DNA from 3 places in the Rhizobium sp. 768_B6_N1_8 genome. Region 2 is predicted to be linked to each of the others. Evidence: riboswitches for the same ligand, from Rfam matches in the RefSeq annotation. Region 2 holds a riboswitch; each other region holds the start of a gene.

Region 1 (5,178 bases), 140 kb from region 2:
TGCCCATACGACACACTTGCGAATCTCATAAGTGTATGCTTATGTGTTGTCATGATGGAACACGACATTTTTCGCGCGCTCGCCGACCCGACCCGCCGCACGATCTTCGAGAAGCTGGCGAACGGCAGCATGAATGCCAGCGCGCTTCGCCAGGGCATGGATATCAGCCAGCCGGCCATGTCCCAGCATCTCGCCGTGCTGCGTTCGGCACGGCTTGTGCGCGAACAGAGGGAGGGCCGTTTCGTGAATTACGAGGTCGATCCCGAGGGGCTCACCCTCATCGCCCAATGGCTGGCGAAATATCGCGCCTACTGGCCAGCCCGCATCGATGCTCTCAAGCTCTTGCTGAAGGATATGGACCAATGAACGAGGTGAAGACCGAGATACAGACCAAGCAACAAACCGGCTTCGAACAGAGATACGAGCTGGATGCGCCGCCGGAAAAGGTCTGGCGGGCGATCAGCATTGCGGAATTCCGGGAGAAATGGCTGCCGAAGGAAGCGCTTGTCGATCCGCAATCGCTCGCGGAGACGCCGGGCAAGGAAATCCGCTACCGATTGCGCGACGATGCCCCACCCTATCTCGAAAGCACCGTCACCTTCACGATCGCCGCGAATGCATCCGGCGGAACCAGCCTGCGGATTGTCCACGAGCTGACTGATGCCACTTTCGAGCGTCTCACGAGATCGGTCGCCAACAGCAACAGCCAGACTATGATGCTCGCCGCCTGACGCGGCAGGCCTTCCCGCTTATCAATTCTGAAAGATTGGAGTTCGCCGATGCGCGAAGCGATGCAACTCGTCCCCATGGTCGTCGAACAATCCTCCCGAGGGGAGCGATCTTTCGACATCTATTCCCGCCTCTTGCGTGAGCGGATCATCTTTCTGAACGGCGAGATCAACGACGGCGTGTCCGCCCTCGTCTGCGCCCAGCTTCTGTTCCTGGAGGCAGAAAATCCCAAGAAGCCGATCAACCTCTACATCAATTCGCCGGGCGGCGTCGTGACCAGCGGTTTTGCCATGTACGACACGATGCGTTTCATCCGCGCGCCGGTGCACACGCTCTGCATGGGAACGGCCCGCTCGATGGGCTCCTTCCTGCTGATGGCCGGCCAGCCGGGAGAGCGATATGCCCTTCCGAATGCCAGCATCCTCATCCACCAGCCCCTCGGCGGCTTCCAGGGCCAGGCGTCCGATATGCTCATTCATGCCGAGGAAATCAGGAAGACGAAGCAGCTCATGACCAGCCTCTATGCCGAGCATTGCGGGCGATCCTATGAAGAGTTCGAGCAGGCGATGGATCGGGACCGCTTCATGAGGGCTGAAGAGGCCCTGGAATGGGGGCTGATCGACCGCATCCTGACGGATCGAGAGGATGTGGCAGAGGTAGGAGCGCAATAGCCATGCGCCCCGCCCTCGCCAGCCTAAACCTCAGCTACCGGCCTTCAATGCCGTATTGCAAAGGCTCCAATAGCCGCCGCCCTTCTGGATCCATTTCAGATCGTTGAGCGTGCCGGCATCCTTGTTGGCATGATAGCTGTCGACGCAGGTATGCAGCCGGCCCTTGGCAGGCGTTTCGCTGGCGTATTTCTTGTCGATCGCCTTCGGCATGGTCACGCCCTTGGGGGCCTTGACCGTCGGCTTTGCGGGCTCCTTGTCCGTCGTTGCGGCCACTGCCTTGTCATCGGCAGCATCTTCGGCGGCCGCATCCGCGCCACAGAACTTCGCCCGGAAGTCGTTCCACTTCATGTCCTTGGCCGAACCATCGGCCTTGGCCGTCTGATATTTGGCGCTGCATTCCTTCATGGTCAGCGCGGAGGCCGGAGAAACGAAGAAGGCGGCGGCAATCAACGCTCCGGCGGAAGCGGGCACAAGCAATCTCGCAATCATGGGATATCCTCGTGTTGGGGGCAGTTCACGGCATGCACGTCTTTGGGGCCCCAAATCTTTGAGACCCCAAGTCTTTGAAGCCTATGAAACGGTTCCATTGGGCGTTGCCGCATCGACGGCTTTCGGCAGATGCTCGGCAAGCAGCTTGGACACATCATCGGCATTGACGCCGAACTTGGCGGCGAGATCGCGCAGCTGATCGGACGACAAGGCCGCCTGGATCTGTTCCGCCGATACGGGAAGATTGTGGCCGGTGCCGATCCAGGATGAGACCTGCTCGCCGAGGCCCGCCGAATTGAGCTGGGAAACGATGCCCTGCAGCCCTCCGGCATTGTCGAATATTCTGGTTGCAACCGCGACGTAATCGACCTGCCTGCCGGCAAGCACATCAGAGAGAACACCGCCTAAACCGTCGAAAATACTCATGGTTGCTCCTCCACCCATCAGCGGATTCTACATTAGCATGAGGTAAAATTTCTGTCATTCCGGATTTGCGAAACGACAGCCTTCCCTCCGCAAACAATACTTCTCGCTGGCCCTGCTTGACGTTGCCCATGGTGACGTCCTAAGTCGGGGGAGACGGTTCCCCGAGGAGAACTTCGAGGGGATTAATAGGGAACACGGTGCGGACGACCCAAAAGGGACCAAGACCGTGGCTGCCCCCGCAACTGTAAGCGGATTGCCGGTTATATCCGGAATGAATGCCTCGTCGTTCATTCCAGGACATCACCGGCGAGCTGGTCACTCCAAGTGCCACTGCGCGCAAGCGCGGGAAGGCAGATGACCGGCTGACATCCGCGAGCCAGGAGACCTGCCGTCAATCGCAATCCAATCAGCCAGGCGGGGATGCCTGGACAAGGAGCAGATATGATTGACCTTATTTCCTGCCGCTTGCCGCACGCGATCCGTCCCGATTGGACCACCCGCCGCTAGCCCTCCTCCACGTTTGGCTCACGCATCTGCGCGCGCCGGCGTCTGCTGGCCCTTTTCCTTCCGATCGAGAGTTTCCAATGCGCCAGATTATTCCAGGCTTTTCCCTTGCGTTCGGGCTCGCCAGCCTTTGCCTGGCCGACCTTGCAGCACCCGCCTTCGCCGCCACCCAATATCCCCTCACCCTCAGCAATTGCGGCCAGCAAGTCACCTTCGAGAAGGCACCGGCCAAGATCGTTTCGATCGGCCAGGGCATGACCGAAGTGCTCCTCTCGCTCGGCCTTGCCGACAAGATCGCCGGCACCGCCGTCTGGGTCGGCCCGGTCCTGCCGCAATATGCCGAGGCCAACAGCAAGATCAGACGCCTGGCCGACAACGACCCGAGCTTCGAATCCGTCGTCGGTGCCGAGCCCGATCTGGTGGCTGCCGAATTCGAATGGCATGTCGGCGCCCAAGGCTCCGTCGGCAAGCGCGAGCAATTCAAAGACCTCGGCATCAACACCTATATCGCGCCGGCCGATTGCGTCGCCAAGATCAACACCGATGGCGGAGACGGCGTGCGCAAGGAGCTGTTCACGATGGACCTGATCTATCAGGAAATCGCCGAACTCTCCGAAATCTTCGACGTGAAGGACCGGGGCGATAAACTGATCGCCGACCTGAAGAAGCGCGAGGCCGCGGCCGTTGCCTCCGTTTCAGGCGCGGCAGCCAAGAACCTGCCCGTCGTCTTCTGGTTCTCCAGCAAGGAGGTGAAAGGCGATGCCTTCATCGCCGGCAAGAACAGCGCGCCGGCCTATATCCTGAAGACGCTCGGCGCAAAGAACGTCGTGACGACTGAAGAGGAATGGCCCCTCGTCGGCTGGGAAACGATTGCGCAGGCCAATCCCGCCGTCATCGTCATCGCCACCATGGACCGCCGCCGCTATGCCGCCGACGATCCCAAGGTGAAGGTGGATTTCCTGGAAAACGATCCGGTCACAAGGGAGCTCGATGCCGTCAAAAACAAGCGCTTCATCATGATGGACGCGCAGTCGATGAACCCGACGATCCGCACGATCGACGGCATCGAAATCCTGGCAAAGGGCATCGCCGCCTCCGGTCTGGCGCAGTGAGCCAGGCTGCCTTGCCACAGAGGAAATGGTGGGCGCTTGCCGCGCTCACCATCGCCGCCTTCCTCCTGCTCGGCCTGATGGTCAGCCTCGCCGTATCGATCGGCGAGATATCGATCCCGCTCGCCACCACGGCAAAGGCGGTTTCCAACCGCCTGTTCGGCACGGCATTCGAACTCAGCCGCATCCACCAGGGCATTGTCTGGGATTACCGCCTCAGCCGCGCGCTGGTGGCGGCAAGCGCCGGGGCGTCGCTCGCGCTTTGCGGCGTGGTGCTGCAGGCCCTGCTGCGCAATCCGCTCGCCGAACCTTATGTGCTCGGCATTTCCGCCGGCGCCTCCACCGGCGCCGTCTGCGTCATGATCTTAGGCCTCGGCTATGGCGTGCTCGGCCTCTCCGGCGGCGCCTTCATCGGCGCCGTCATCGCCTTTCTTCTGGTCGGCATTCTGGCGGCGGGCGCGGGCGGCACCAGCGAGCGCATCATTCTCTGCGGCGTGGCGGGCTCGCAGCTCTTCAACGCGCTGACCTCCTATATCGTCACCACCTCGGCCAATGCCGAACAGGCGCGCGGCGTACTCTTCTGGCTCTTAGGGTCGCTCAGTGGCGTGCGCTGGCCGGATGTCTATCTCTCCGTGCCGATCGCGCTGACAGGCTTCGTCGTCTGTCTTGCCCATGCGCGCGCGCTCGATGCCTTCGCCTTCGGCACGGATGCCGCAGCCTCCCTCGGCATCGCCGTGCGCCGCGTGCAGTTCACCCTGCTCGGCGTGACAGCGGCGATGACGGCAGGCGTGGTCAGCATGGTCGGTTCCATCGGCTTCGTCGGTCTCGTCATTCCCCATGCCGCCCGCTTCCTCGTCGGCCCCGCGCATGGCCGCCTGCTGCCGGCGACTGCGCTTGGCGGAGCGATCTTCATGGTCGGCGCCGACATCGTCTCGCGCATCATCATTCCCCAGCAGATCCTGCCTATCGGCGTCGTCACCGCGCTCTTCGGCGCACCGGCCTTCGCCATCATCCTCTATCGCGTGCGGAGAAGCGCATGAGCATATCAGTCGACAAGGTCACCTATGCCGCCGGCAATACCATCATCGTCAATGGCATCAGCATATCGGTCGAAAGGGGCAAGGTGCTCGGCCTGCTCGGGCCGAACGGCTCCGGCAAATCGAGCCTGCTGCGCCTGATCTGCCGGCTGCGGCAGGTCAAAAGCGGCATCATCCGCCTTGGCGACGACGATGTCTCCGGCCTCACGCGCT
Region 2 (5,178 bases):
GATGGCGCCGGCCGCGCCGCAGCCGACGAGGACGCGCATGTCGGAGCGGCGCAGCTGCAGCTTCAGGCCGAATTTCGAAGCGATGCCGGCTGCAAGCTGCGTATAGCCGGCCTCCAGACCGACGGACGCGCCGAAGCCGTTGGAAACGAGGTTCTGGATGGCGACGAGGATGCTGTCCGTCAGCGACAGGCGGCCGCCATGCAAGGCATTGGCCTCGATCGGGTCGACCATCGGCTTCTTGCGCCATCTGGCGAGAATGAAGATCAACAGGCCGAGCAGCATGCCGCCGGCAACCGGGGCCGTCATCAGCAGGAACTTGCTGTCGATCTGCGAGGCGCTGAGCCTCGTCGTGCCGTCTATGCCGAAGATCAGCCTGTGCATCTCTTCCGAGACATAGCTCATGGCGGTGACCGCAAGCCCCGAGGCGATACCGACGAGCGCGCCGGCAAAGACCATGCCCATTTCGCTGTGGCGGATAAGCGCGCGCAGGCGTCCCGGATCAAAGACGGTGCCGAGAGGGCCGAGGCGGCGAATATCCATTCGGGAGAGCATCATGGGGAAACTAGGCGGCAGGAGTGGGGGTCAAGGGCGGAGCCGGCATCCGCATGAGCGGCAATTGCGGCAAAATACCGACTGCGCCGTAAAGTTTTTGTGACGTAAACCTTTGATTAAAGACGATAATATCGGTAGTGTAAGTCGAGATGATCTCTGTGTGCACCCAGTGCGCCGATTGACATGCCCGGGGCGGAAGCCTAACCATGAATTGACATAATGGATGGTTCCGGATCGGCCTTACGCCTTCCGGATGAAAAGGGAATGTGACGGGGCGGACCCAAGCCGGGCGCCTTCATCACAGCCGACCCCGCGACTGTAGAGCAGTCAGGGTCTTCCGTCCGGTATTTTAGCCGTTGCGCTGACAGCCTCGCATTCTGCAGGCGGGCAAGGCGGTATAAGTGCCGGAAAAGCCACTGGAATGCATCGTGATCAGCCGGGGCAGGACGCCTCTATTTCTACGAATCGTCCGCCTTTTCACGAGAAGCAGCCGGGAAGGCGAGGCGGATCCGCTGGCACGATCAGGGGCGACCGGAAACGGTCTGCCCCTGTCGCGGCCGCTAACTGCGAGCCAGGAGACCTGCCATCCGTGCCGGGCATAATGCCCATACTGGGCCGTTTGCCCGCTGCCAGCACGGAGGTTGTCTTGGCTGAAGGATTTGATTCAGCGCTGCCTCTGGTGGTGCATGTGAAAGGTGTCGGTTCGGTACCTCCTGATGGGATGCGTCTGGCGCCTGTTGGTGGACGTTACCCGGCGCGCACTTTCCTCTCCTCCCTCATTCCTGTGCTTGTCACAGGAATCCAGCCACGGCGCGTCCGCGCAGTGAGTGAATCTACGCCGTCGTTGAGTGAGTCTCTCGTGCCCAAGGACTTGGGCACGCTGGATCCCTGTGACAAGCACAGGGATGAGGGAAGTGGGTGGAGCCGCGCCTTCGCTCCAAGGGCGGCCGTGGCATGACCAAGAGCCTTCTCAACGCCACCTTCATCCTTGGCGGCGCCCGCTCCGGCAAATCCCGCTTCGCCGAAAACCTCGTCACCACAAGCGGCCTCGACCACCACTACATCGCCACAGGCCGCGCCTGGGATGACGAAATGCAGGCGCGTATCGACCAGCACAAGGCCGACCGCGGCCCCTCCTGGACCACGCATGAGGAACCGCTCGACCTTACCGAGCGCCTTGCGGCAATCGACGGCGAGGGCAGGGCTGTTCTCGTTGATTGCCTGACGCTGTGGCTCACCAATCTGATGATGGAGGGGCGCGATATCGCCGCCCAGTCCGCCGCCCTTGCCGCCTTTCTACCGCAGGCAAAGGCGCGGCTCGTCATCGTTTCCAATGAAGTCGGCCTCGGCATCGTGCCTGAGAACCGCATGGCGCGGGATTTTCGCGACCATGCCGGCCGGCTGCACCAGATGATCGCGGCTGTGGCCGACGACGTGTATTTTATCGCGGCAGGTCTGCCGCTGAAAATGAAGGGTTAAATCCATGCAGCAGAAAATTCCCGCGACCGTCATCACTGGCTTCCTCGGTGCGGGCAAGACGACAATGATCCGCAACCTGCTCACCAATGCCGGCGGCAAGAAGATTGCGCTCATCATCAACGAGTTCGGCGATCTCGGCGTCGATGGCGATGTGCTGAAGGGCTGCGGGGCGGAGAATTGCACCGAGGACGATATTATCGAGCTCACCAATGGCTGCATCTGCTGCACGGTCGCCGACGATTTCATTCCGACCATGACCAAGCTTCTGGAGCGCGAGCAGCGCCCGGACCATATCGTCATCGAAACTTCAGGCCTTGCCTTGCCACAGCCGCTGGTCGCCGCCTTCAACTGGCCGGACATCAGAAGCGAAGTCACCGTTGACGGCGTCATCACCGTGGTCGACAGCGCCGCTGTTGCCGCAGGGCGTTTTGCCGATGACCATGATGCTGTCGATGCACGCCGGGTCGAGGATGAATCGCTCGATCATGAAAGCCCGATCGAGGAGCTCTTCGAGGATCAGCTGACCTGCGCTGATCTGATCGTGCTCAACAAGACCGACCTGATCGACGCTGACGGCCTTGGCCGTGTGAAAAGCGAAGTCGCCTCGCGCATCGCCCGCAAGCCTGTGATGATCGAGGCCAGGAATGGCGAGGTGCCGGCAAGCGTGCTGCTCGGCCTCGGCATCGGCACGGAAGACGATATCGTCAACCGCAAGTCCCATCACGAGCTGGAGCATGAGGACGGTACGCCGCACGATCACGACGAATTCGACAGTTTCGTCGTCGAGCTCGGCGCTATCGCCGATACATCAGGTTTCGTCGAGAAGCTGAAGGGCATTATCGCCGAGCATGACGTGCTGCGTCTCAAGGGCTTCATCGATGTCTCCGGCAAGCCGATGCGCCTGCAGCTGCAGGCCGTGGGTGCCCGCATCGACCAGTATTTCGACCGCGCCTGGACGCCGGGCGAAGCCCGCACCACGCGCCTCGTCGTCATCGGCCTGCATGAGATGGATCAGGACGCGGTGCGCAAGGCGATCGCGGCACTGGTCTAAGGGGTTTCGATGCACCTGCTTCTGGCTCAACAGGGAACGATCAGCGACGGGGACGAGGCCATCGACCTCGGCCAGTCGCCGGGCGATATCCTGTTCCTCTCGGCCGCCGACACCGAGCTTGCGGCAATCGCTGCGGCTCATTCCGGCGGGGCGAGCGGGCATACGCTCAGGCTTGCGAGCCTGATGAGCATGAAGCATCCGATGTCGGTCGATACCTACGTCGAACGCACGGCACGGCATGCGAAGCTGATCATCGTGCGGGCGCTGGGTGGGGCGAGCTACTTTCACTACGCACTGGAGGCGCTGCATGCGGTTGCCGCTCGTAACGGGGCGCTGATTGCGGTGCTGCCGGGCGATGCGCGGCCGGATGCGGGGCTGACGCCGTTTTCCAATGTGTCGCTTGATGATCTGAATGCGCTGTGGGCGTATCTGATCGAGGGCGGCGACGCCAATGCGCAAGGCTTTCTTGCCTATGCATCAGCGATGCTTTCGGGGGCGGAGAAGCCGGCGCCAGCCGCGCCGCTGATGAAGGCGGGGATCTGGTGGCCGGGGCGAGGGCTTGTCGGAGTTGAGGAGTGGCGGCGGCTTGCCAAAGCCGAAGTTCAAGTCCGGAAGGGGACGCCACCTACTGTCGCCATCGCCTTCTACCGCGCCCTCGTGCAGAGCGGCGAAACTAAGCCCGTCGAAGCCTTGATCGAAGCCCTCCAGCAACAAGGCCTGCGTCCGTTGCCGGTCTTCGCCTACAGCCTCAAGGATCCCGTCTCCAAGGGCATCCTCGAATCCATCTTCGCCGAACTGAAGCCCGAGGTCGTCATCAACACGACAGGCTTTGCCGTCTCCGCACCCGGCGCCGATCGCGAGCCGACGGTGCTGGAGGCCAACGACGCGATCGTGCTACAGGCAATCTTCTCCGCTTCGTCGCGAGAGGCCTGGGCCGTCTCATCGCAAGGGCTCTCGGCGCGTGATCTCGGCATGAATGTCGCGCTGCCGGAGGTGGATGGCAGGGTGCTGTCGCGCGCCGTCTCCTTTAAATCAGCCGCGCGCTACGACGTTGCTGTCGAGGCCAACATCGTTTCCAGCGAGCCGGATGAAGGGCGCATGAACTATGTGGCATCGCTTGCCGCCAACTGGGCGCGGCTGCGGCAGATGCCGTTGGAGAGCAGGCGAGTTGCGCTCGTCATGGCGAATTATCCAAACCGCGACGGACGGCTCGGCAATGGCGTCGGCCTCGATACGCCAGCAGGCACTATCGAGGTAATGCGAGCGATGGAGAAGGCCGGCTACCCGGTCGCCGATATCCCTGCCGATGGTGATGCGCTGATACGGCACCTGATGGCGGGGCCGACCAATTCCGGCTTCGATGGAAAGGTCGTGCGCGAGCAGCTTTCCCTGAGTCGATACAAGGATTTCCTGGAATCTCTTCCTGCTCAGATTCAGGATGAAGTCAGCACGCGCTGGGGTGTGCCGGAGGCCGATCCCTATGTCCGCGATGGCGCTTTTGCGCTGCCTTTCGCCCGTTTCGGCGACTTGCTGATCGGTATCCAGCCGGCGCGCGGTTATAATATCGATCCGAAGGAAAGTTATCACTCGCCCGATCTCGTGCCGCCGCACGGCTATCTCGCCTTCTATGCTTTCCTGCGCGAGGAATTCTGCGCACAGGCAGTGATCCACATGGGCAAGCACGGCAATCTGGAATGGCTGCCGGGCAAGGCACTGGCGCTATCGGAGACCTGCTATCCGGAGGCGATCCTCGGGCCACTGCCGCATCTCTATCCCTTCATCGTCAACGATCCCGGCGAGGGCACGCAGGCGAAACGCCGCACTGCCGCTGTCATCATCGACCATCTGACGCCACCGCTGACACGGGCCGAAAGTTATGGGCCGCTGAAGGATCTGGAGGCGCTGGTCGACGAGTATTACGAGGCATCGGGCGGCGATCCGCGCCGTATCCGCCTGCTCAGCCGGCAGATCCTCGATCTCGTCGCTGATATCGGGCTGGATCGGGATGCGGGCATCGCCAAGGGCGAGGCCGAAGGTGAGGCGCTGAAGAAGCTTGATGCCTATCTCTGCGACCTCAAGGAAATGCAGATCCGTGA
Region 3 (5,178 bases), 860 kb from region 2:
CGAGCGCCCGGGTGCAGACATCCCGCACCTTGCAGTTGGGCGACAGTGCTGCAAGACGCAGCGGTTCGCCGTGGCGATATTCGAATTGCGGCGTTGCAAACCAGCCGAAATGCTCTGGTGCCAGAACCTCGCCATCGCGCCGGTCCTCATCCCGACGGACGATCGCCGCATCCAGGTCGCCGCGATCGAAGGCGGCGAGCAACTCGCAGGAATTGTCGAGCCGCACCTCGATCGTCAACCCCGGGTCATGGGCATTGAGGCGCGCAAGCAGCGTCGGCACTTCCGGGCCGGCGACATGGGCCGCAATGCCCAGCCTGAAATGACGGCGCGACGAGGAAAGTGCCGCGACCGCACGGTCATGGGCGGCGAGGAATTCCCGTGCGGCATCAAGAAATACCGCCCCCTGTGCCGAAAGCCGCACCAGCCGCGGCGTGCGTTCGATCAGCCGATGGCCGAGCCGCTCCTCCAGCCGTTTGAGCTTGACGCTAATCGCCCCTTGCGTGCTGCCGAGCTCATTGGCGGCGCGGGTGAAGCTCTTGTTCTCGGCGATCGTCACGAAAGCCTGAACGGAATCGACATCGAGCATGGTCATTGGATCTATCCGAAATTGTTGTGTCTGAAATAGTCAATCATCCAATTCTGTAATGATCAAGCTCTGCTTATGCTGACGCAAATGGACGACAACGGATGTCACCCTTGTAAGTCTCAACGTCGAAAGGCCAAAGCATGACCTCTGCCTCACCTCAATCCTCACGTATCAGAGGCATCGTCGCCCTGATGGCGGCCTGCCTCTCCTCACTGATGTTCGGCCTTGAAATATCGAGCGTACCGGCAATCCTGCCGACGCTGGAAAAGGTGCTGCATGCCGATTTCAGCGCGCTGCAATGGATCATGAATGCCTATACGATCGCCGTGACGACGGTGCTGATGGCCGCAGGCACATTAGCCGATCGCTACGGCCGCAAGCGCGTCTTCCTGATCGGCATTGCCGCCTTTGGCCTCACCTCGCTGATTGCCGGCCTTGCTCAGGATGTTTCGCTGCTAATCGTTGCTCGCTTTCTGCAGGGTATGAGCGGCGGCGTGATGCTGATCTGCCAGGTGGCCGTCCTCTCCCATCAATTCCCGGAGGGCAGAGCCCGCAGCATGGCCTTCGGCTGGTGGGGCATCATCTTCGGGATCGGCCTCGGCTTTGGCCCGATCATAGGCGTTGCGATCGTAGCAGCCGCCGGCTGGCAATGGGTCTTCCTCATCCATGCCGTGCTGGCAGCCATGACGGTGGCCCTTGCCGTAACGGGCGTTGAGGAATCGCGTGACCCCGCTGCAGGACGGCTCGATATCGCCGGCATCGCCACCCTTTCGCTGGCGGTCTTCTGCCTCGCTTTCTTCATCACCCAGGGTCCGGCTCTCGGCTTTGCCAGCCCTGCCGCGCTTGCCACTATCGGACTTTCCGCGGCAAGCCTCATCGCCTTCATCTTCGCCGAGAGGCTGAACCCGCGACCGATGTTCGATGCCTCGGTCTTCGGCATCCGCGCCTTCTCGGGCGCCATCATCGGCTCGGCTGCCATGAATATCAGCTTCTGGCCCTTCATGATCTATCTGCCGATCTGGTATGAAGCCGGTCTCGGTTATGGCAGTGTGGCCGCGGGTCTGGCGCTGCTTGCCTATACGCTGCCGACGCTCGTCGTACCGCCGCTCGCCGAACGGCTCATGCTGCGCTATCGGCCGGGCATCATCATTCCCGGCGGCCTTTTCACCATCGGGCTCGGCTTCCTGCTGATGAAATCAGGCAGTGCCGCCGCCGCGCCAAGCTGGCTGACGATGCTGCCCGGCGCGCTGCTTGCCGGCATCGGGCTTGGCTTCACCAACACTCCGGTCACCAATACGACGACAGGCGCTGTCTCCAGCGATCGCGCCGGCATGGCTTCCGGCATCGACATGAGCGCCCGGATGATCTCGCTCGCCATCAACATCGCCGTCATGGGCTTCATCCTGTTCAGCGGCGTGCTCTCCCACCTCAAGAGCACCTTGCCAACCTCGACGGATGCCGGCGACCTGCGCCTGCTCGCCGAACGGATCTCCGCCGGCAACATCGCCTCCCTGCCAGACATTCCGGCCGGGACGGCGCATGATGCGCTCGTCGCAGGCTTCGGCGGCGTCATGCTCTATGGCGCGATCGGCGTCTGGCTTCTCGCCGCCGCAAGCTTCCTCGTCTTCGCCCATTGGAAGACACCGGCCTGTGCCAGGGATTGCGGCACCCAGCCGGCAGCATGATGCACACCCGCGCCGGCTCAGACCGGCGCGGCCTCGCTTTCCACCTGCCCCCAGCCGTCATGGAAAACCAGCTCTTCCAGCGCCATCCGCTGCCGCCAGCCTTTGACCGCCAGTTCCGGCTTATCATAGAGCCGGTCGACGAAGCCGGCGCAGAGCCAGGCTACCACCTCGATATGATTGGGAATGCCGAGGATCTCCTTCAGGTCACCCTCGCGAAAAATGCTGACCCAGCCGATGCCCACCCCTTCGGCTCGTGCCGCAAGCCACAGGTTCTGGATGGCGCAGACGGTGGAATAGCTGTCCATGCGCGGATTATGTGTGCGCCCCAGCACCACGCTGCCGCTGCGGGTTGGATCGCAGGTCACGCAGATGCCGAGCGGCGCCTGGACAATGCCTTCGAGCTTCAGCGAACGGTATTGCTCCTGCCGCTCGCCGTCGAACATGCGGGTCGCTTCCTCATTCGCCTTGAGGAAGGCATCGCGTACCCGCGCCCTCACCTCGACGCTCTTCACCAGAATGAAATTCCACGGCTGCATGAAGCCGACCGAGGGCGCGTGATGCGCGGCGGTCAAAAGACGCGTCACCAGATCATCCGGCAAGGGATCGGGCAGGAACTGGCTGCGCACGTCACGCCGCGTCATGATCGCGTGATAGACGGCCTCGCGTTCGGCCGCAGAAAAGCTGGATGCCGGGCAAACGGCATCATCAATGGGTCGCATCGTCAAATCCCCAACAACGCAACCGCCCGCCGTCCGCGCGGGTTGGGTCTATCTTGCCAGGCCGGTCTTCTGACTTGGCGTCATCCGCTTGGCCGCCGCCTTCCCGGCCTTGCGGCCAGTGGCATTCTATGCGGCAAGCGTCGGCCTTACAGCGTTGGGCACGTTCCGGTCTTGCACCGGATTCCCGATTCTCCCGCTTGTGAAAGCGGGCACCTGACGGGTGATCTATGGCGCGGAAACGGCATGGCGGCAAGCTGCATGCGACATTCATTTCGTGGACAGGCTGAAAATGCTGGCCTAGAACGAGACCCGACGCCGCTGGCGCCGAATCCCCTCTCATTGCCTTCCGGTTGCCCGTGTCCCGCCTAACACCAATGATCCTTGCAGTCGCCCTGTTCATGGAACAGATGGATTCGACCGTGATCGCCACCAGCCTGCCGGCGATTGCTGCCGATATAGGCACTTCGCCGATCGCGCTGAAACTTGCGGTAACGAGCTACCTCGTGGCGCTCGCAATCTTCATTCCGATCAGCGGCTGGATGTCGGATCGCTTCGGTGCACGAAACATCTTCCGCCTAGCGATCTTCGTTTTCATGGTTGGCTCGGTCGCCTGCGCATTCTCCAATTCTATCGCCGCCTTCGTCATTTCCCGCCTCATCCAGGGTGCCGGCGGCTCGATGATGACGCCGGTCGGGCGATTGCTCCTGGTGCGCGGCACGCCACGTCACCAGTTGGTGAATGCCATGGCATGGCTGACCATTCCCGCGCTGATCGGCCCGATCATGGGGCCGCCGATCGGCGGCTTCCTGACGACCTATCTCAGCTGGCACTGGATCTTCTGGATCAATGTGCCGATAGGCATTATCGGCATCGTCCTCGTCACCCGTTTCCTGCCGGCCGTCGAGCCGCGCAGCCCGAAGCCGATGGATTTTCCGGGCTTCTTCCTGTCGGGCATCGGCTTTGCCGGTTTCGTCTTCGGGCTCTCGGTCATCAGCCTGCCCGCCGTTCCCGTCATCTACGGCTATGTCACTGTGGCCGTCGGCGTCCTCTCCGGCATTCTCTATCTCGTGCATGCCAGGCGCACCCCGCATCCGCTGCTCGATCCCAAGATGTTTCGTTACCCGATGTTCCGGGCGGCAATCCTCGGCGCCTCGAATTTCCGCATGGGGCTCGGCGCGCTGCCCTTCCTCATGCCGCTGATGCTGCAACTCGGCTTCGGCCTGACGCCGCTGCAGTCAGGCTCGATAACGTTCATCAGCGCTCTTGGCTCCATGGGCTCGAAATTTGCAGCCACCCGCACGTATAACGCCTTCGGCTTCCGCAACGTCATTGCGCTGACGACCTTCCTCGCGGCGATCTTCCTCGGCGTGAACGGCTTCTTCACTGCCGAAACGCCGATGTATGTCATCATGGGCTATCTTCTTGTCGGCGGCCTCCTGCGCTCCATGGCCTTTTCCGGGGTCAACGCCATGGCCTTCGGCGATGTGGACGAGGCCGACAGCAGTCAGGCGACCGCCATCAATGCGGTGGCGCAGCGCATCTCCATGGCCATGGGTGTTGCCGTCGCCGGCACGATCCTGGAAATCTCCTCGAGCTTCCACGGCGGCAAGCTTTTGGTCTCGGATTTTCATATCGCCTTCTTCATCGTGGCGGCGATATCAGCACTTGCCTGCATCACTTTCCTGCGCCTGCCTGCCAATGCCGGCGAGGAGCTGACGACACGCCGCCACAAGAACAGACATGCCGAGACGGCAGAACCGGAAGAGGCCCAGGGACAGGCAATAGCGGAGAGCCGCTGAAAACTTCACGGATCTGTCGTTTTTCCTCACAGATTCTACGTGACAATTCCGATCGGCATGGCTACATAAGCCGCATGTCGATTTCGTCCGTTTACGCATCGCGATTTTATTCGTACCGCTACTTCCAGCGGATGCGGGTCTGTGCGTAACCGAAACTAACGCGACGACAACCCGAACAGCCGCTAGTCAACCTGGCGGCTTTTTTGTTCCGCCACGGTATGACCAAACAGGAGAGCATACCGTGACTGACACTATTGATGATCTGCGCATCGTCGAGATCACCCCGCTGACCAAGCCTGCCGATATCCTTTCGGAAATCCCGCGTGACGCCTCCGTTACCAAGACAGTAACCAGCACGCGCGACACGATCCACAATATCCTGACCGGTC

Evidence for each region. A riboswitch is a leader RNA that binds a small molecule or an ion and turns the genes downstream of it on or off. The one in region 2 is predicted to bind cobalamin.
Region 1: linked by a shared signal. The riboswitch ahead of AB8B33_RS13130 (ABC transporter substrate-binding protein) and the one ahead of cobU (bifunctional adenosylcobinamide kinase/adenosylcobinamide-phosphate guanylyltransferase) in region 2 are both predicted to bind cobalamin.
Region 3: linked by a shared signal. The riboswitch ahead of bluB (5,6-dimethylbenzimidazole synthase) and the one ahead of cobU (bifunctional adenosylcobinamide kinase/adenosylcobinamide-phosphate guanylyltransferase) in region 2 are both predicted to bind cobalamin.

Annotation. Positions count from the first base shown of each region.
Region 1 is NZ_JBPWPV010000001.1:2,537,146-2,542,323, forward strand. It holds gene AB8B33_RS13105 (ArsR/SmtB family transcription factor) at 52-366, shown strand; gene AB8B33_RS13110 (hypothetical protein) at 363-731, shown strand; gene AB8B33_RS13115 (ATP-dependent Clp protease proteolytic subunit) at 780-1,400, shown strand; gene AB8B33_RS13120 (hypothetical protein) at 1,431-1,889, opposite strand; gene AB8B33_RS13125 (YidB family protein) at 1,971-2,315, opposite strand; cobalamin riboswitch at 2,453-2,722, shown strand; gene AB8B33_RS13130 (ABC transporter substrate-binding protein) at 2,900-3,931, shown strand; gene AB8B33_RS13135 (FecCD family ABC transporter permease) at 3,943-4,968, shown strand; partial or broken gene AB8B33_RS13140 (ABC transporter ATP-binding protein) at 4,965-5,178, shown strand, end outside.
Region 2 is NZ_JBPWPV010000001.1:2,681,397-2,686,574, reverse strand. It holds gene AB8B33_RS13875 (chloride channel protein) at 1-552, opposite strand, end outside; cobalamin riboswitch at 760-1,154, shown strand; gene cobU (bifunctional adenosylcobinamide kinase/adenosylcobinamide-phosphate guanylyltransferase) at 1,507-2,031, shown strand; gene cobW (cobalamin biosynthesis protein CobW) at 2,036-3,082, shown strand; gene cobN (cobaltochelatase subunit CobN) at 3,092-5,178, shown strand, end outside.
Region 3 is NZ_JBPWPV010000001.1:1,825,242-1,830,419, forward strand. It holds gene AB8B33_RS09270 (LysR family transcriptional regulator) at 1-592, opposite strand, end outside; gene AB8B33_RS09275 (MFS transporter) at 727-2,271, shown strand; gene bluB (5,6-dimethylbenzimidazole synthase) at 2,289-2,990, opposite strand; cobalamin riboswitch at 3,033-3,222, opposite strand; gene AB8B33_RS09285 (DHA2 family efflux MFS transporter permease subunit) at 3,365-4,789, shown strand; gene AB8B33_RS09290 (3-deoxy-7-phosphoheptulonate synthase) at 5,031-5,178, shown strand, end outside.